Regions from separate parts of the Pseudomonas izuensis genome, predicted to be linked through region 1. Evidence: predicted binding sites of a transcription regulator. Region 1 holds the regulator's gene; each other region holds the start of a gene.

The links. The regulator sigma-54, encoded in region 1, starts transcription at its own class of promoters, with help from an activator protein. The targets are predictions, from matches to a motif close to ANTGGCATNNANNTTGCTNT.
Region 2: flgB (flagellar basal body rod protein FlgB) is a predicted target of sigma-54. The motif match lies at 2,607-2,626, and genes of this name have one in related genera.
Region 3: LAB08_RS26085 (pilin) is a predicted target of sigma-54. The motif match lies at 2,903-2,922, and genes of this name have one in related genera.
Region 4: glnK (P-II family nitrogen regulator) is a predicted target of sigma-54. The motif match lies at 2,200-2,219, and genes of this name have one in related genera.

What each region holds. Positions count from the first base shown of each region.
Region 1 is NZ_AP017423.2:890,959-895,973, forward strand. It holds gene LAB08_RS03885 (ZIP family metal transporter) at 1-742, shown strand, start outside; gene LAB08_RS03890 (HPr family phosphocarrier protein) at 751-1,026, opposite strand; gene rapZ (RNase adapter RapZ) at 1,042-1,899, opposite strand; gene ptsN (PTS IIA-like nitrogen regulatory protein PtsN) at 1,902-2,366, opposite strand; gene hpf (ribosome hibernation-promoting factor, HPF/YfiA family) at 2,379-2,687, opposite strand; gene LAB08_RS03910 (RNA polymerase factor sigma-54) at 2,762-4,255, opposite strand; gene lptB (LPS export ABC transporter ATP-binding protein) at 4,440-5,015, opposite strand, start outside.
Region 2 is NZ_AP017423.2:5,295,250-5,300,264, forward strand. It holds gene flgE (flagellar hook protein FlgE) at 1-940, opposite strand, end outside; gene flgD (flagellar hook assembly protein FlgD) at 972-1,694, opposite strand; gene flgC (flagellar basal body rod protein FlgC) at 1,710-2,153, opposite strand; gene flgB (flagellar basal body rod protein FlgB) at 2,157-2,564, opposite strand; gene cheR (protein-glutamate O-methyltransferase CheR) at 2,826-3,653, opposite strand; gene LAB08_RS23535 (chemotaxis protein CheV) at 3,700-4,632, opposite strand; gene flgA (flagellar basal body P-ring formation chaperone FlgA) at 4,716-5,015, shown strand, end outside.
Region 3 is NZ_AP017423.2:5,841,814-5,846,828, forward strand. It holds gene LAB08_RS26070 (DUF748 domain-containing protein) at 1-1,223, shown strand, start outside; gene LAB08_RS26075 (DUF2845 domain-containing protein) at 1,223-1,519, shown strand; gene LAB08_RS26080 (BON domain-containing protein) at 1,787-2,140, opposite strand; gene LAB08_RS26085 (pilin) at 2,455-2,856, opposite strand; gene pilB (type IV-A pilus assembly ATPase PilB) at 3,082-4,782, shown strand; gene LAB08_RS26095 (type II secretion system F family protein) at 4,785-5,015, shown strand, end outside.
Region 4 is NZ_AP017423.2:6,541,276-6,546,290, forward strand. It holds gene LAB08_RS29370 (secondary thiamine-phosphate synthase enzyme YjbQ) at 1-67, opposite strand, end outside; gene LAB08_RS29375 (ammonium transporter) at 283-1,620, opposite strand; gene glnK (P-II family nitrogen regulator) at 1,656-1,994, opposite strand; gene LAB08_RS29385 (accessory factor UbiK family protein) at 2,414-2,674, shown strand; gene LAB08_RS29390 (BRO-N domain-containing protein) at 3,117-3,632, shown strand; gene LAB08_RS29395 (HigA family addiction module antitoxin) at 3,644-3,907, opposite strand; gene LAB08_RS29400 (hypothetical protein) at 4,103-4,300, shown strand; gene LAB08_RS29405 (YifB family Mg chelatase-like AAA ATPase) at 4,453-5,015, shown strand, end outside.

The DNA.
Region 1 (5,015 bases):
TGTGATCTGCGCCCTCGGCACCGCGCTGGGTGCGGTGCCGGTGCTGGTGATTCGGCGCATGCCCCAGGCTCTGGGCGATACTTTGTTGGGGTTTGGTGCTGGCGTGATGCTGGCGGCGACCGCGTTTTCGCTGATCGTGCCCGGCATAGCGGCAGCAGAAAGCCTTGGCATGACCCCGTGGACGGCCAGTGGCCTGATCTGTTTGGGCATCATGCTCGGCGCGTTCGGTCTGTTTCTGGTGGATCGCAAAGTGTCCGGTGCATCACCGCAAATGCTCGTCGGCACGGTGGAGCATCCGGTGATTGCGCCGCGGATCTGGCTGTTCGTGTTCGCGATCATTGCCCATAACATTCCCGAAGGTATGGCCGTCGGCGTCTCGGCAGGTGGCGGTATGCCTGATGCCGACAGTCTGGCGATGGGCATTGCGTTGCAGGATGTGCCGGAAGGGTTGGTGATTGCCCTGGTATTGGCCGGAGCAGGGATGTCGCGGTTCAAGGCGTTCCTGATGGGTGCCGCATCAGGCCTGGTCGAGCCAGTGTTCGCCCTGTTGTGCGCGTGGCTGGTGAGCCTGGCTGAACTGCTGTTGCCTTTGGGCCTGGCATTGGCAGCCGGGGCCATGTTGCTGGTGGTGACCCACGAAGTCATTCCCGAGTCGCGTCGACACGGTCATGACAAGTTGGCCAGCCTTGGGCTGTTGATCGGATTCTGTCTGATGATGGTGATGGATACTGCGCTCGACTAGGCGAGCATTCACTCGCCTTCGTCGAAGAAGTTATTGATCAAGGCCACCAGCGCATCCATCGCTTCCTGCTCCTGCTCGCCTTCCGTGCTCAGATGGATTTTGGTGCCCTTGCCGGCAGCAAGCATCATCATGGCCATGATGCTTTTGCCGTCGACGGTGGATTCCGGCGTGCGTCCTACCCTGATCGTGCAATCCTTGAATTGGCCGGCGACCCCGACGAATTTTGCGGACGCCCGGGCATGCAGGCCCAGTTTGTTGATGATTTCGATTTCCAGAGCAGGCATCGCGATGTGAATCCTTTAGCTGAGGTCGCGGTGGCGGACCTGGACGTTCTTCAGGGATTGCTGCAGGGTCTTGCCCAAGCGTTCGGTCAGGTAGACAGAGCGGTGATGTCCGCCGGTGCAACCGATGGCAATGGTGACATAAGCGCGGTTGCTGGCAGCAAAGCGGGGTAGCCATTTGAGCAGGTAGGTGGAGATATCCTGGAACATTTCTTCGACATCCGGCTGTGCCGCCAGATACTCCGCAACCGGTTGATCGAGCCCGGACTGCGCGCGTAACTCCGGTTTCCAGTAGGGATTGGGCAGGCAGCGTACATCGAACACCAGGTCGGCATCGACCGGCATGCCACGCTTGAAGCCGAAAGATTCCACCAGGAAAGCTGTGCCGGGTTCCGGCTGGTTCAACAGGCGTAGCTTGATGGTATCGCGCAGTTGATACAGGTTCAGATTGGTGGTGTTTACTTTGAGATCGGCCAGGTCGGCGATAGGGCCGAGCAGGTCCGTTTCATCATTGATCGCCTCGGCCAGCGAGCGATTGGCACTGCTCAGCGGGTGGCGACGGCGGGTTTCAGAGAAGCGTTTGAGCAGGGTTTCTTCGTCGGCATCCAGGTACAGGACATCACACTGGATGTGACGGCTGCGGACTTCTTCCAGCAGCTCTGGGAACCGCGACAAGTGGCTTGGCAGGTTGCGTGCATCGATGGATACGGCAACCAGCGGCTGTGACAGTTCAGTGTGAATCAACGCGCGTTCGGCCAACTCCGGCAACAAGCCGGCAGGCAGGTTGTCGATGCAGTAGTAGCCGTTGTCCTCAAGCACATCGAGGGCGGTACTTTTACCTGAGCCGGAACGGCCGCTGACGATGATCAAGCGCATGATTAGTGCCCGTTTTGCTCGTCCAGGACAACCTGATACAAGGCTTCATTGCTCGGGGCGCTACGCAGTTTGTCGCGCACGTCCTTGCGGTCGAGCATGCTGGCGATCTGGCGCAACAGCTCCAGGTGCGCATCGGTAGCGGCTTGCGGGACCAACAGGACGAACAGCAGGTCAACCGGTGCGCCATCGATGGCGTCGAAATCGATAGGGGCGTCAAGGTGCATCAAGGCGCTGATGGGCGAGATACAACCCTTCAGGCGACAATGAGGGATGGCGATGCCGTTGCCAAAACCGGTCGAACCGAGTTTTTCACGGGCAATCAAAGCCTCGAAGACATCTTGCATCTCCAGTCCCGGCACTTCGCGGGCGATCAGATTGGCAATTTGCTCGAGGGCTTTCTTTTTACTGCCGCCCGGCACGTTCACCAGGGAACGGCCGGGGGTCAGGATGCTTTCAAGTCGGATCATGGGTTGGGAGTGTTAACGACCGGTAGCGCCCTGGAGGAGGCTCTGGGTCTTTTCCTTATGCTTTTTGAGTTGTTTATCCAGCTTGTCGGTCAGTGCGTCGATCGCCGCGTACATATCGGTATGTTCCGCGTTGGCGACCACTTCATTGCCGGGAATATGCAACGTGGCTTCGATTTTCTGCTTCAGCTTTTCGACCGTCATCGTGACCTGCACGTTGGTGATCTTGTCGAAATGTCGCTCCAATCGTTCGAGTTTTTCGCCGATGTAGGTGCGAAGAGGTTCGGTCACTTCCAGTTGGTGTCCACTGATGTTGACTTGCATACAGCTTCTCCTTCGTTGCCAGTGCATTAAGCGGTAGATCAGATGATCTACCACTGGAACGCTGTGGCGTGGCTCTACATCAACCGCTTGCGTTCGCTCGAAGGCGCGATCCCGAGGGATTCGCGGTACTTGGCGACGGTGCGGCGAGCCACCTGAATGCCTTGTGCCTCCAGTAAACCAGCGATCTTGCTGTCACTCAACGGCTTTTTCTGATTTTCCGCGGCAACCAGTTTTTTGATGATCGCGCGGATCGCCGTGGACGAGCATTCGCCGCCTTCAGAGGTGCTGACGTGACTGGAGAAAAAGTATTTCAGTTCATAGATGCCCCGGGGGGTATGCATGAATTTCTGTGTGGTCACTCGAGAGATCGTTGACTCGTGCATGCCGACCGCTTCAGCGATGTCATGCAGGACCAGTGGTTTCATGGCTTCGTCGCCATATTCCAGGAAGCCGCGCTGATGCTCGACGATCTGGGTGGCCACTTTCATCAGGGTTTCGTTGCGGCTTTGCAGGCTCTTGATGAACCAGCGGGCCTCCTGCAACTGATTGCGCATGAAGGTGTTATCAGCGCTGGTGTCGGCGCGGCGCACGAAGCCGGCGTACTGGGCGTTGACCCGCAGCCGTGGCACGGACTCCTGGTTCAGTTCCACAAGCCAGCGCTCATTGTCCTTGCGCACGATCACGTCAGGGACGACGTATTCGGCTTCGGTAGATTCGATCTGGGAGCCGGGACGCGGATTGAGGCTCTGAACCAGTTCGATGACCTGGCGCAGCTCATCTTCCTTGAGCTTCATGCGGCGCATCAACTGACTGTAATCGCGGCTGCCGAGCAGATCGATAAAATCGGTCACCAGGCGCTTGGCCTCGTTCAGCCATGGAGTCTTGACCGGCAACTGGCGCAATTGCAGCAACAGGCATTCACCCAGGTTCCGGGCGCCGATGCCGGCTGGTTCGAATTGCTGGATGCGGTGCAGGACGGCTTCGATTTCGTCCAGTTCGATGTCCAATTCCGGATCGAAGGCCTCGAGTATTTCCTCGAGTGTTTCGTCCAGATAGCCCTGATTGTTGATGCAGTCGATCAGGGTTACGGCGATCAGGCGGTCGGTGTCGGACATCGGCGCCAGGTTCAATTGCCAGAGCAAGTGGCTTTGCAGGCTTTCACCGGCGGATGTGCGGGTGGTGAAATCCCACTCATCGTCATCGTTGCTCGGCAGGCTGCTGGCGCTGGTCTGGTAAACGTCTTCCCATGCCGTGTCGACAGGAAGTTCGTTGGGGATGCGCTCGTTCCAGTCGCCTTCGTCGAGGTTATCAACGGTTGGCGCGCTTTCCTGGTAGGAGGGTTCCTGAGTCTCGGTGTTGGGCTTCTGTTCGACGTTGTCGGCCAAGGGGTCAGTGTTATCGAAGTCGTCGCCTTCTTCCTGGCGTTCGAGCATCGGATTGGACTCCAGGGCCTCCTGGATTTCCTGTTGCAGGTCCAGGGTCGACAATTGGAGCAGACGGATGGCCTGTTGCAGCTGCGGTGTCATCGTCAGCTGCTGGCCCATTCTCAAGACTAGCGATGGTTTCATGGCAGGGGCTTAACACCTTATTCGCCGGCGCACATGCGCCATCCACTACAGGGCGCCGGAGCGCCAAACATAAGCAAATTATATGCCCGAAGTTGCGGTGTTTGCCTAGAGCGCTGTAACAATAAAAAAGTGTTGATTTTTTATCGAGACAAGCGCTCGGTCGACTAGCCAGGCGCCTCAGTGCTTACAGGCGGAACTCATGCCCCAGGTACACTTCCTTGACCAGGTCGTTGGCCAGGATGGTATGAGCGTCACCTTCGGCGATCAATTGGCCATCGTTGACGATGTAGGCGGTTTCGCAGATATCCAGGGTTTCACGGACGTTATGGTCAGTGATCAGGACGCCAATGCCCTTGGCCTTCAGATGGTGGATGATCTGTTTGATATCGCCCACCGAAATCGGGTCCACGCCGGCGAAGGGTTCGTCGAGCAGGATGAATTTTGGATTGGTGGCCAGTGCACGGGCAATTTCCACGCGGCGACGCTCGCCACCGGACAGGCTCATGCCAAGGTTGTCGCGAATGTGGCTGATGTGGAATTCCTGCAGCAGGCTTTCCAGCTCTTTGCGACGGCCGGCCTTGTCGAGTTCCTTGCGGGTCTCGAGGATGGCCATGATGTTGTCGGCCACCGAGAGTTTGCGGAAGATCGACGCTTCTTGCGGAAGATAGCCGATACCGGCCTTCGCGCGGCCGTGCATGGGCTGGTGGCTGACGTCCAGGTCGTCGATCAGGACGCGGCCCTGATCGGCCTGGACCAGGCC
Region 2 (5,015 bases), 2.3 Mb from region 1:
GAATCGAACGCGCGGTGTCGGCGTTGAACTGTGTGGTATTGCTCATGGAAATCGTCACACCGGCCGGGTCGGCGGCGGCGCCGTTGGGTGCCCACACGCCATTGGTCACGGTACCGGGAATCCAGCCGGAGACCTTCAGGTCAGGGCTGACGATCGGCACAGGGAGCGCAGGAGTGGTCACCGAGACCAGCTTGCCGGAGGTGTCGAATACCATGTCCGAAGGAACCGGCGGCGAAGCTGCAAGCGTAGGGTCGCTGCCATCCGGGTTGCGACCATCGATCAGGGTGTAGGTTTTCCAGGTGTTCGCACCGGTCTTGACCATGAATTGATCCATGGTGTGCTGGTTACCCTGAGTGTCGTAAATCGGGGTGCTGAACTGCTTGGTGAAGGACGCCTGCTTGCTCGGGTCGAACGGGTTGGCAACCTGGTCGATATCCGGCGCCGTGGAATTGAGGTTGATTGTCGACGAAACGCTGGTGGTGGTTTTCGGCGCCAGGTTCGACGTGTCAATGCGCAGATCGGTCAATACGCCATTGAGGATCTTGCCATTGGCATCCACACCATAACCCTGCAGACGCGCAGAGCCATCGGTGTTGGTGACGTAACCGTCCTTGTCGACCTTGAACGTACCGGCACGGGTGTAGGACAGCGAGCCATTGCTGTTCAGCACGAAGAAACCGGAACCGTTGATACCCATGTCCAGCACGTTGCCCGTGTTGTTGATATCACCCTGGGTGAACTGTTGCGAAACGTTGGCCAGGCGCACGCCGTTACCGGTGGTTTTACTGCCGGAGCCCAGTTTGGTGGCCGAGTAAACGTCTTCGAATTCTGCACGGGACGATTTGAAACCGGTGGTCGCAACGTTGGCGATGTTGTTGCCGGTCACGTCCAGTTGTTTGTTGGATGCATAGAGACCGCTAAGGCCGATATTGAAAGACATATTCCACTCCTTTGTGCCGTGTTAGTCGGCCCTACATACCAATGGTTTGTACTTTGGACAGGGCGATGCTGCCCAGCCCGGCGAGGTTGAGCATCAATTCACCGCCGGTCTGGCTGATGGTCACGCTGCTGACGGTCGCCGGCAGGTTCGTCACCAGGGAGGTCGCCTTGCCGTCGTAGGTCGCGGTGGCGTTGAAGGTGTACGTACCGGCCTTGGCCACTTCACCGGCATCGTTCTTGCCATCCCAGATGAAACTGGCGTTGCCGGCTTGTTGAGAGCCCAGGTTGATGGTGCGGATAACCTTACCGTCGGTATCGGTGATCTTGAGGGAGACCGGGTCTGCCGACGCCGGTACCGCGATAGTGCCGTTGAGGCTCTTGGCGGTATCGACCACAGCCTTGTCGCCCGGCGCGATGACCGAACGCCCGACCAGCGACGAAGCCTGCAACGCCTGGGACGAGTTGTAGTTGCCGGCGATGCCCGACACGGTGCTATTGAGCGTGGTAATGCCTTCCAGACTGCTGAACTGTGCCAATTGGGCAACGAATGCACCGTTGTCCTGTGGCTCCAACGGGTTCTGGTTTTTCAGCTGCGTCACCAGCAGTTGCAGGAACGCATCCTTGCCCAGGGACTTATTGCCGGTGGCGCTGTTCGTCGCGGACGCCAGGCCGTCGGCACTGGTGTTGGTCTTGATCGAAGAGTTGGCAAGGATATCTTTGAGGCTAAGGCTGCTGGTGGTATCGGTAACACTCATCTGAGTCGCCCCTTATCACTGACCGAGGGTCAGGACCTTCTGCATCATGGTTTTGGCGGTGTTCATCATTTCGGCGTTGGTCTGGAACGAACGACTCGCGGAAATCATGTCGGCCATCTCTTCCACCACGTTGACGTTCGGGTAATAGACATAGCCCTTGGCATCGGCAGCCGGATGGTTCGGCTCGTAGCGCGCCTCAAGGTTGCTCTGGTCTTCGACCACGCCCAGCACTTGTACGCCTTGCCCGGCGGCTTCCTGGTTCTGGAACAGCGAATCGCTGCCGCCGCTCTGGCCGCCCTGGAACATGGTGGCGAACACCGGATGACGCGCACGGTAGGTCTGGTCGATGCTCGACGAGACCGTCTCGGCGTTGGCGATGTTCGAAGCGACGGTGTTCAAACGCGTGGTCTGGGCACTCATGCCGCTACCGGCAATGTTGAAAACACTGGATAGGGACATGACTTACTCTCCGCGCAGGGCTGACACCAGCCCTTTGAACTTGCTATTGAGCAGGGTGAAGCTGGCCTGGAAGTTGACCGCGTTTTCCGCGTAGTTCGACTGCTCCAGTTGGGCGTCCACGGTGTTCTGGTCAATCGACGGTTGCATCGGCGTGCGGTACATCAGCGATTCTTCGCCGTTGCCCAGGCCTTCGGCTTCGATATGACGGCTGTTGGTCATGTTCAAGGCGAACGTGCCGTTTTTGGCTTTATCGTTCTGCGCCTCGAGCACTTTCGAGAACTCCAGATCCCGCGCCTTGTAGTTCGGGGTATCGGCGTTGGCAATGTTGTTGGCCAGGACTTCGGCACGCTGGGCGCGGAAGCCCAATGCCTTTTCGTGAATGCCGAGCGCTCTATCGAAGCTGATGCTCATGTCGGGAAACCTTCGGGTGACCTGATTTTTCGTACGATGAACTTAGCAAGCGTCATGCCAATTCAAAAAAGCCCGTAAACCGGGGCTTTGCGGGCAGTGGCAACGCGGCAATGCCAGAAAAGCGGCAACCGGTTTCCGCTGGATGCCGCTTTTCTGCCGCTTGGCTACCTTTTCAAGAACACCCGCTCCCACAGGGAATATCAACAGACATAAAAAAACGGGAGTCCCTGAGGACTCCCGCTTTTCGATACCGCCAATCCATCACTTCGCCTGGTAAATGATCCCCGGACTGCACTGGACCATCTGGTAATGATCCGGCAACCCGTTCAGCGCTTCGGAAGCACCGAGGAACAGATAACCGCCCGGCTTCAACGTGCTGTGAATGCGCAACAGGATGTCCTTCTTCACTTCAGCAGAGAAGTAGATCAGCACGTTGCGGCAGAACACGATATCGAACTTGCCGAGGCTCGCGTAACTGTCCAGCAGGTTGAACGAACGGAATTCCACCCGGCTCTTGATCGGCGCCTTGATGGCCCAGCGCCCCGGCCCCTTGGGGTCGAAATAGCGCTGCAGCCGCTCGGGCGACAGACCGCGACCGATGGCCAGGCTGTCGTATTCGCCGGTCTTGCAGTTGGTCAGCATGGTGCCGGACAGATCGGTGGCCACAATCTGCGCACCCATCTTCAATTGCCCGACATTGCTGCGCTCGAACTCGTCGATGGACATCGACAGCGAGTACGGCTCCTGACCTGACGAACACGCCGCCGACCAGATTCGCAGCCGCTGACCGGGACTGGCCTTGATTGCTTCAGGCAGCACCTTGTTCTTCAAGACTTCAAATGGATAGGTGTCACGAAACCACAGGGTTTCGTTGGTCGTCATCGCGTCCACCACCATCTCGCGCAACCCGCTGCGCGGTTGGGTCTGGATGCGTTGAACCAACTCACCCAGGGACTTGATGCCTTGCTGCTCCATCAGTTTGTTGAGACGGCTCGAGACCAGATACTGCTTGTTTTCACCGAGCAAAATGCCACAGGCTTTTTCCAGGAATACCCGGAACTGTTCGAAATCCAAATTACCCGTAGACAATGCTGCCGCCTCTTAAATCGTGTTGACTGCCAGGGGCCCGACGCCCCTAGCTGATATCTGCTGCTTTGATCCGGTCGACTACCCGGGATGCCAGGTCATCAGGACGGAATTTGGCCAGGAAGTCATCGGCACCGACTTTCTTGACCATCGCCTGATTGAACACGCCCGACAACGAAGTATGCAGGATGATATGAAGCTTTTGCATGCGAGGGTCGTTGCGGATCTCCGCCGTCAGGGTGTACCCGTCCATCTCCGGCATCTCGATGTCGGAGATCATCATCAGGAACTCTTCTTCCGGCTTCTTGCCCTCGTCGACCAGTTTGCGCAGGTAATCCAGCGCTTGCCGGCCATCGTTCAACGCCACCACTTCGACACCGACTGTTTGCAGACAACGCGTGACCTGCTTGCGCGCCACCGACGAATCGTCGACCGTCAGCACGCGCAACGAAAGCGCCTTGTGCTGTGTTTCGACATCCACCACGCCGACGGAAATCGCTTCCGGTGTCGGCGCCACTTCCGCCAGCACCTTCTCGACGTCGATGATTTCGACCAACTGATTGTCGACCCGCGTCACCGCCGTCAGGTAGTGATCGCGACCGGTCCCCTTGGGTGGCGGATGAATCTCCTCCCAGTTCATGTTGACGATGCGCTCCACCGAGCGCACCAGGAACCCTTGGGTCTTGGTGTTGTACTCCGTAATGATCACGAAGGGATTGTTCTTGTCCTTCAAAGCACCGGAGCCGGTCGCCATTGCCAGATCAAGGATCGGAATGGTCGCCCCCCGAATGTTCGCCACGCCGCACACGACAGGACTGGACTTGGGCATCAGCGTCAGTTTGGGGCATTGCAACACCTCCCGAACCTTGAATACGTTGATCCCGTACAGCTGTTGGCCGTCGAGACGGAACAACAACAGCTCAAGGCGATTCTGCCCCACCAGTTGCGTGCGCTGGTTCACCGAATCCATTACACCAGCCATGCCCAGACTCCTACACCAACGCCAAGTGTTGTTGCGACGCACCTTCATCACTAAACGGCACGGCGCTTGCTTTTTTAATCGTTATGAACACAGAACCGACATTTTTTCGACGCCTGACCACACCCTGCCGCAAATTGCTCGGCGTGTTAGCGGCTGTTTGCCTGTTCAACGCTGGCAGCCCTGCCCTTGCTGACGCGGTTACCTTGCCTGACATGCTTATCGGCGTCACTCAGGGCTTTCTTGAATTCACCGTAGAAGACTATCTGGCCACCAGTCAAACGGAAGGTCGTTACGAAATTCAGGTCAACCAACTCGACCCGCGCCTACGCATGCCGATGTGCGACAAGGAATTGACAGCCTCGCTGGAGAGTCCGGCCAAGCCG
Region 3 (5,015 bases), 1.8 Mb from region 1:
CTGCGAGCAAAGAAAAACCGCTGGCCATCCACATCGGCGGCTTCGTCATCAACGACGGCTCGGCCAACTTCGCCGACTTCAGCCTGACCCCGAACTTCGCCACCGCCATTCAAGAACTCAACGGGCAGATCGGCACCATCGACAGTCGTCAGGCCAAACCGGCCAGCGTCGACGTCAAGGGCAAGGTCGATCGCTATGCACCCGTGACCATCAAAGGCGCGGTCAACCCGTTCGACCCGATGGCCAGCCTCGACATCGCCACCAGCTTCAAGCGGGTTGAACTGACCACCCTGACGCCCTACTCCGGCAAATTCGCCGGCTATCGCATCCGCAAGGGCCGGCTCAATCTCGACCTGCATTACAAGATCACCAAGGGTCAGCTCCAGGCCGAAAACAAGGTGGTCGTGGAACAACTGCAACTGGGTGAAAAAGTCGACAGCCCGGACGCCGTGAGCCTGCCGCTGAAACTGGCGATTGCCTTGCTCAAGGACGTCGACGGCAAAATTTCCATCGAACTGCCGGTGTCCGGTGACTTGAACAACCCTCAGTTCAGCGTCATGCCGATTATCTGGCAGACCCTGCGTAACCTGATCGTCAAGGCGGCGGCTGCACCGTTCAAACTCATTGGTGGGCTGGTCAGCGGCAGTGGCTCGGAAGATCTGGGCAGCGTGTCGTTCGCGCCAGGCTCGAGCGAGCTGAGCAAGGACGCCGAAGCGGCACTGGTCAAGCTGTCCAACGCGCTCAAGGAACGCCCGGCCCTGCGCCTGGAAATCGAAGGCACCGCGGCCAAGAGCAGCGACGGTCCCCTGATTGCCGAGCAGCGCCTGGAACGGGAATATCAATACAACTACTACAAAATGCTCCAGCGTCGTGGCGACAAGGTTCCGGCCCAGGCTTCCTTGCTGGATGTCCCGGACAGCGAAAAAGGCCCGCTGCTGGAAGGGATCTACCGCACACGCCTGAAAACCCAGCCACCCGCCGAATGGAAGGACCTGGGCAAGGAAGAGCGCACTGCCAAAATGCGCGAGGGCGTGATCCAGTTCTGGAGCTCCAGCGAAGTGCTGTTGCGGCAGTTGGGTCAGGACCGCGCCAGCAGCATCAAGGACTATCTGGTCGACAAGGGCCAACTGGCTGATGATCGTGTGTACTTCATCGACGCTCAGTTAGGTGATGCGGAAAAAGACGGCAAGGTCGTCACGCCCCTGCATCTGGACGCCGAATGATGGGTAAGCGGCTGTTGCTCGCACTGGCGTTGCCATTGGCCGCAAGCCACGCCTCGGCGGCCGATACCCTGCGCTGCGGCAGTCAATTGATCAGTGTCGGTGACCGGTCGAGCGAAGTGCTGCAAAAGTGCGGCGAACCGGTCAGTCGCGATCTGCTGGGTTACAAGCGCAGCGTCAATCGACGGGAAGAGTTTCAGGTCGAGGAATGGACCTATGGGCCGAATGGCGGGATGTACCAGTATCTGCGGTTCGAGGGAAATCGGTTGGTGCAGATCACCAGCAAACGCGGTAACTAAGAACACCACACATCACTGTGGGAGCGAGCCTGCTCGCGAAGACGGACCGACATTCAACATTTGAGTTGGCTGACAGTCAGCTTTCGCGAGCAGGCTCGCTCCCACAGGGGTTTTGTGTTGCCCACAATAGAACAGGCCCTGACACGAATGCCGGGGCCTGTAATGGCCACATCCTTATGGCCGTTCGCATGAACTCCTCAGTTGCGACAGACGTATGTCTTGGCCCGCCTGCCGCGCCTCCTCCCAGTCCAGGCGAGAAGCCTTGCCTTACTCGGCTTTCAGGCCGTCAGCGGAGACCGCTTTGACGCCTTTGATTTTCTTGGTGATCGCCACGGCAGTTGCCTTCTGGGCTTCAGTCACTGCAACAGTGGACGACAGGGACACGACGCCTTTGTTGGTTTCAACTTTGATGTCGGTGCCGGGAATGCCTTTTTCAGTCACCAGGTCACTTTTGACTTTGGTGGTAATCCAGGTATCGGAAGTAGCTTCCTTGGCCTTGGTCATTTCACCGGCTGCCAGCGTCATGGGAGCCTGGGTGGTCTGAGACTGTGCGAACGCGGCATTGGCCATGGTCAGGGTCAGCGCGGTAGCAGTAGCGGCAGCGATAGCGAACTTCTTCATACGAGTAACTCCTGTTTTTCCGGAAAGTCTGCTGGGTGTCATGTCAGCAGGGTTACTCGAGACGTTGCGAACGCTGTGCCAAGTTTGAGACATTGAATAAACATATAAAAATCAATAAGTTATAAATTCGTGCATTTTGCGGAATCATGCAAATTGCATGACTTCGACATTCTCTACATGCAAGTTGCCGTTTTTGAAGAAGGCCTAACGCCATGAATTGTGGGAGGTTTTCTCTTTTGCATCGATACCGGAATAAAATATGCCCCGTCCTTTGAATGACGGGGCATTTTCTGTGTGTGCAACGGGACAGATCGTTAGCCGCCGCAGCCTTTGGGCGCATAGTCTGCTGCGACACTGGTGGCACAGGTCCAGCCTTTAGTCGCGTCACGAGACAGCGTCACAGTCGCACCTGAAATGACCGCTGGCGCACCTTTCAATGTGCAAACCATCCCGGGGGTTGTGCCGGTGGCAGCTGCAAGAGTGCAGTTCTGTGTATCACCCCCTGGGGCAAATGCAGTGACAGCCGGGGCAGCCGTACCGGAGTTGACCGCATCCTCATAATTGACCTTCAGCGCCGAAAGCTCTGCGACACCCGCCGTCACCTTCGCCCGTGCCTGATACTTGGAATAGGCCGGTATCGCGAACGTCGCGAGAATCCCGATGATCGCCACGACGATCAGTAATTCGATCAGGGTAAAACCTTTTTGAGTGTTCATAGACAGCCTCCGTGCATGAGTCGAATTCTCATGATCTGGATCTGTTGCAGCACAGCTCATGCCAGGCTCGGCACCCCCTATTGGCGGGACGTACGACAGCCGCAACGCGCCTTCTTAGCCCCAGGATCCGCACTATCTGACACTTTTTGTCACCTCACCGTCGCTGGTTTGGCTGCGTTGCTTGACTAGGCTATAAGTCATGAATTGTCTGCGCCCGGTATCTCCATGAATGACATCGCCCTCAGCGGTCTGGCCAAGCAATTGGTCCTGGCCGAGCTGCTCACTGACAAAAGCGCGCAACACGCTTCTCAACAAGCCCAACGCAACCACGTCTCACTGGTCAGCTACCTGGTGCAGAACAAACTGGTGAAAAGCCGTCAGGTTGCCGAGATTGCTTCTGAACACTTCGGCATGGCCTTGATGGATCTCAACAGTCTGGACAAGGAAACCCAACCCAAGGGACTGGTCAGCGAAAAACTGGTCCGCCAGCACCACGCCCTGCCCCTCTGGCGTCGTGGCAACAAACTGTTCGTGGGGATCTCCGACCCGACCAGTCACCAGGCCATCAACGACATTCAGTTCAGCACCGGGCTTACCACCGAAGCCATCCTGGTGGAGGACGACAAGCTCAGTGACGCCATCGAGCGGTTCTTCGACAGCCAGGGCACTGGCCTTGAAGACATGGTCGACGTTGACCTCGACGGGATGGACATCGAAGCGGCCGATGACAGGCGCCAGGATGCCATCATCGGCCAGGAAGCCGATGATGCGCCGGTGGTGCGCTTCGTCCACAAGATGCTGCTCGACGCGATCAGGAGCGGCTCTTCCGACCTGCATTTCGAGCCCTACGAGAAAATTTATCGGGTGCGGATGCGCACCGACGGCATTTTGCGGGAAGTCGCCAAACCGCCGATCCAGTTGGCCAACCGCATCGCGGCGCGGCTGAAGGTCATGGCCAGCCTCGACATCTCCGAGCGCCGCAAGCCCCAGGACGGGCGGATGAAGATGCGCCTGTCCAAAAACAAATCCATCGATTTGCGGGTCAACACCTTGCCGACCCTGTGGGGCGAGAAAGTGGTGATCCGGATTCTTGACCCCTCCAGCGCACAAATGGGCATCGATGCCCTTGGCTACGAGCCCGAACAACAAGACCTGTACATGACCGCGCTCAGGCAACCACAGGGGATGATTCTGGTGACCGGCCCCACGGGCTCCGGCAAAACCGTGTCGCTTTATACCGGGCTGAACATTCTCAATACCGTGGACATCAACATCTCCACCGCCGAAGACCCGGTGGAGATCAATATGGAAGGCATCAACCAGGTCAACGTCAATCCTAAACAGGGCATGGATTTCGCCCAGGCGCTACGCTCCTTTCTGCGCCAGGATCCGGACGTGATCATGGTCGGTGAGATCCGCGACCTCGAAACCGCCGAAATCGCCATCAAGGCCGCCCAGACCGGGCATCTGGTGTTATCGACCCTGCACACCAACAGCGCCGCGCAAACCCTGACCCGCCTGCACAACATGGGCATCCAGGGCTTCAACATCGCCACGTCGGTCAGCCTGATCATCGCCCAGCGCCTGGCACGCAAACTGTGCAGCCATTGCCGGGTGCCCCTCGACGTTCCCCGCGAAACGCTGCTCAAGGAAGGCTTCCCCGAGGAACGCATCGGCACATTCACGATCTATGAGCCGGTCGGCTGCGAACACTGCAACGGCGGCTTCAAGGGACGCGTGGGGATTTATGAAGTGGTGAAGAACACGCCGGACCTGCAACGCCTGATCATGGCCGAAGGCAATGCGCTGCAAATCGATGAGCAGATGCGCAAGGACGGCTTCAACGACCTGCGCACTTCAGGCCTGCTCAAAGCCATGCAAGGCATTACCAGCCTTGAAGAAATCAACCGGGTTACCAAGGACTGAACATGGCGGTCAAAGCAGCGAAAATCAGCATTTACGCCTGGGAAGGCACCGACCGCAAAGGCACGAAAGTCACCGGCGAGTTAAGCGGGCAGAACCCGGCACTGATCAAGGCGCAACTGCGTAAACAAGGCATCAACCCCGGCAAGGTTCGCAAGAAAACCGTCTCGCTGTTCAACATGGGCAAGCGCATCCAGGCCCAGGACATCGCCTTGTTCACGCGCCAGATGGCGACC
Region 4 (5,015 bases), 1.1 Mb from region 1:
ACTCGTCCGTTACCAGATGAAAGCCCCGGGGCCTAGCCCGCAAGGTAATCAGAGTCTGTTGCCACATACAGTTCTCCGCACGTTCGGGGCGCATTCTAGCGCGCTCTGGGAAAAAACAAAGGCCCTAATAATCCTTCCATCATGTAAGCCTTCGGCGGCACAAACACACGCGTCGTAAACGTTCACAAAGCTGGAAGAAAAAACCTTTCAGCCGCACCACTAATGATAAATCGCGGACAAAAAAATGCCCGGCAAGCCGGGCAAGTTTTTACATGCGCGTGCTTACAAGTTGTAGCCGCGTTCGTTATGAAGTGCCAGATCGATACCGACCGATTCTTCTTCATCGGTGATGCGCAAGCCCATGACAGCATCCAGCACCTTGAGGATGATGAAGGTGGCGATCGCGGTGTAGATCACCGTGACGCCGACGCCCTTGCACTGAATCCAGACCTGCGCGGCAATGTCGGTCACGGTGCCGAAGCCACCCAGGGACGGTGCCGCGAATACACCGGTCAGGATCGCGCCGAGGATACCGCCGATACCGTGTACGCCGAATGCATCCAGGGAGTCGTCATAGCCGAGCTTGCGTTTCAGGGTGGTGGCACAGAAGAAGCACACCACGCCTGCTGCCAGGCCGATGATCAGCGAACCCATCGGGCCCACGGTGCCAGCGGCTGGAGTGATTGCCACCAGACCGGCGACCACACCCGAAGCGATACCCAATGCACTTGGTTTGCCGTGGGTGATCCACTCGGCAAACATCCAGCCCAGTGCAGCGGCAGCGGTTGCGATCTGGGTCACCAGCATCGCCATACCGGCCGTACCGTTGGCCGCGGCAGCGGAACCGGCGTTGAAGCCGAACCAGCCGACCCACAACATCGCTGCGCCCATCAGGGTGTAACCGAGGTTATGCGGTGCCATCGGGGTGGTCGGGAAGCCTTTGCGCTTGCCCAGTACCAGGCAGGCAACCAGGCCGGCCACACCGGCGTTGATGTGAACCACGGTGCCGCCCGCGAAGTCGAGCACGCCCCAGTCGCCCAACAGCGAACCCGGGCCGCTCCAGACCATGTGCGCGATTGGCGCGTAAACCAGGGTGAACCAGACGCCCATGAAGATCAGCATCGCGGAGAACTTCATCCGCTCGGCGAACGCACCGACGATCAACGCCGGGGTGATGATCGCAAAGGTCATTTGATAGGTAACGAACACTGCTTCAGGGAACAGCGCCGCCGGGCCAGTAATGCTGGCAGGCGTGATACCCGCAAGGAAGGCTTTGGCAAAGCTGCCGACGAAGGAGTTGAGGTTGACGACGTTGGCTTCCATCCCCGTGGTATCGAACGCCATGCTGTAGCCATAAATGAACCACAGGATGGTGATCAGACCGGTAATGGCGAAGCACTGCATCATCACGGAAAGAATGTTTTTGGACCGAACCATGCCGCCGTAGAACAGCGCGAGGCCAGGAATAGTCATGAACAGTACAAGGGCAGTTGAGGTCAGCATCCAGGCGGTATCGCCGGAATTGAGGACTGGAGGCGCCACCGGATCTGCCGCCAAAGCCAGGCCGGGCATTACGAGGGACAACAGGGCTCCTAGCCCTGCGAATTTACGCAGAGTCATTTTGTTTTCTCCTGGGGCGTTGGGTTTGTGGCGGCTTAGATCGCGTCGGTATCGGTTTCGCCGGTACGGATGCGAATCGCCTGTTCCAGATTGACCACGAAGATCTTGCCGTCACCGATCTTGCCGGTGTTGGCGGCCTTGGTTATCGCCTCGATAACCCGGTCAAGATCCTTGTCGTCAATGGCGACATCAATCTTCACCTTTGGCAGGAAATCGACCACGTACTCCGCGCCGCGATACAGCTCGGTATGACCCTTCTGCCGACCGAAGCCTTTGACTTCAGTGACGGTAATGCCCTGCACGCCGATCTCGGACAACGACTCGCGCACGTCGTCCAACTTGAACGGCTTGATGATGGCAGTGACTAGCTTCATGAAAACTCTCTCCCGAATTGGTGGACTTGCCCCAGGAAAACAAACCCGTCTCAAGTCTAAGCGCAGTGCCTGGCTTTGTAACGCATCGTCGGCCTTACCCGCCCGCCCGACGCCGCTAACCGCTCCTTGCCAAACGCTCCCCGCGTTTCGCCTGGCGCACTGCATTCGTCACGGTGACTGCATCAGTGCATGGGTCACCAGGGTCTAAGCAGAAAGCTTGCCATCTCCACAAAATTCATAGATTTCAAGCCGTTGCCGGTTGATGCCTGCCACTTCGCCACAACACCCGGCACGTTACGCACAACAACGGTGCAGCGCCGTCCATCCGCATGCGCGAAAAGCGTGCACCCCTTACCCACGGAATTGACTGTAGACACTGCGTGATACACTGCCCGCCATTGTCACCAGGACCTTTCCCCATGCTCGCGCCCAAAGACTTCCTCGACGCCCTGACCGGCACCGCCTCCCGACTCTTCAGCGGCGACACCCCGCTGCCGAAAGCCGAAATCGAAAGCCAGTTCAAGGCCCTGCTGCAAAGCGCCTTCAGCAAGCTGGACCTGGTGAGCCGCGAAGAATTCGACAGCCAGATGGTCGTACTGGCACGCACCCGCGCCCGCCTCGAAAGCCTCGAAGCAAAAGTCGCGGAGATGGAAGCGAAGCTGAACCCACCCACCGAATAACGCACAAAGCCTACTGTAGAAACCCAATCCACTGTGGGAGCGAGCCTGCTCGCGATTGAAGGTCGGAACGACCTTCAGCTTCACCTGTAGGAGCTGCCGCAGGCTGCGATCTTTTGATCCCAAGCCCCGCAAAAATCCCGGCAACGTCCTACAAACATCGCACCGCCGTCCGATTGCGTCGTCGAGTATCCGATCTCTAAGCTCTTCCCCAGCTGAATATTCAGCTCTGGGTTTGGCGACCCGGATAGCATCCAGCGCATCGCGACCACGTTCGAACTTGGGAAGTCTTCCCTTCTCGAATTATGGCGGCTCTGCGTGGGAGACCTTCGGGTCTGCCGGTTTTTCCGGATGCACCGGTTCGCCAACCCGCGCACAGCTGCCACCCTTTTCGTTTGGCGACGACTAGAGGCAGCTTCCTACATACGCATCCGGGAGCTGCACCATGGAAGAAAACTATCTAACCCCCCACGTCTTCACCCGCCACAAACTCCACCTCCACGCCCTGCTAATAGAAAACCAACCCTGGTTCAGCGCCCGCGACCTGGGCCGCCTACTCCGCATCTACCTCAACGACCGTCAACTCCGAAAACTCGATCCCGACCAATACCAAACCGTTCGGATAGCAATACACGGTCAAATCGAAAACACCCTGCTAATCAGCGAATCCGGCGTCTACGCCCTCCTCGTCTACCACTACTGCCCCGAATACCGGGCCCTACGCGAATGGCTCACCCATGAAGTGGTCCCCGCCTTGCGAGACGCCCAACACCCCACCACCACCGAACGCCCACAACTGAGCCTGCTCAATTGGCCGGAAATGTCGTTGAGTTTGCTGCACTGGAATAACCAGCCGTGGATACGGTTGCAGGATGTGCCGCAGATGATGGAACGGGAGCCAGCAACACGCCCGGTAAACCCGTGGTGGAAGCGGGCTTCACGAGTATTGCAGGCGCTTTGAATACTTAACGTTCAACCACGCTCAATCTTGGCTGTGCGCAAATCGAAGGTCGATTGCAGATTCAGCCAGAACTCGGGCGTGGTGTTCAGATGGATAGACAGCTTCTTCGCCAAACCTGCACTGACAGCGCTTTGCTGCCTTACAACATCGCTTATTTCCGCCTCAGGCTCGTTCAGCGAGCGAGCCAACGCCACCACTGTGAGCCCCAATGGCCTCAGAAACTCTTCACTGAGAATTTCCCCAGGATGAATCGAGCGCATTCCATTCCGGTTCACTTTCACCTCCTAAGGCTGCATAGAGCCGCGATCATAAGCAGCCAACTTAATCAGGCAAGACCATCCGAACCTTTTCACCGGCGTCCTTCAACTATCTCGGCACGATCCTACAAAAAGCAGTTCTTTGTCCCGGCTTATCAGCTCACACCCGCGCCTTTAAGCTTTTCTTCTTGGTATTCGATAGACGAGGTGTTTATGAGCCCAAAAAAGCGAAAGGCGAAGCTGCTACAAATTGTTGAATTCCACGCCGAAGCACGTCACCTGGCTGGAAACCTATCGGCCAATCAACTGCGCCTTATTGAAGTCGGCATCGCGCGTGGTAAAGAACTTGAGCCCGGGGGTGGTTGGCAGGTGGAAGAAATTGACTATTTTGTCGTGAAAGAAACCGTCTGAATGGCGGTTTTTTTGTGTCTCGCCATCAGCCTGCTTCATACAAGCAACATCCAGTGAAAATTTGCCTCTTCACCCACACCTCCGAAATCTCCTCCCCCAACTACCCTTCAAAAACCGCAGGAAGCGGCCCCTCGTCACCTCAAGGAACGACCATGTCCCTCTCCATCGTCCACAGCCGCGCCCAGATCGGCGTGGATGCCCCCGCTGTCACCGTCGAAGTCCACCTGGCCAATGGTTTGCCGTCGCTGACCATGGTCGGCCTGCCTGAGGCGGCGGTTAAGGAAAGCAAGGATCGGGTGCGCAGTGCGATCATCAATTCGGGGCTGCAATTTCCGGCGCGGCGGATCACGTTGAATCTGGCGCCGGCGGATTTGCCCAAGGATGGCGGGCGGTTCGATCTGGCGATTGCCCTGGGCATTCTCTCGGCCAGTGTGCAGGTGCCGACATTGACGCTCGATGATGTGGAGTGTCTTGGGGAGTTGGCGTTATCGGGCGCGGTGCGAGCGGTTCGAGGGGTGTTGCCGGCGGCGCTGGCGGCGCGCAAGGCCGGGCGCTGGTTGATGGTGCCACGAGCGAACGCCGAGGAAGCGTGCCTGGCGTCGGGGTTGAAGGTGATTGCGGTGGATCATTTGCTTGAGGCCGTCGCGCATTTCAATGGGCATACACCGATCGAGCCTTATGTTTCCAATGGCTTGCTGTACGCCAGCAAACCTTA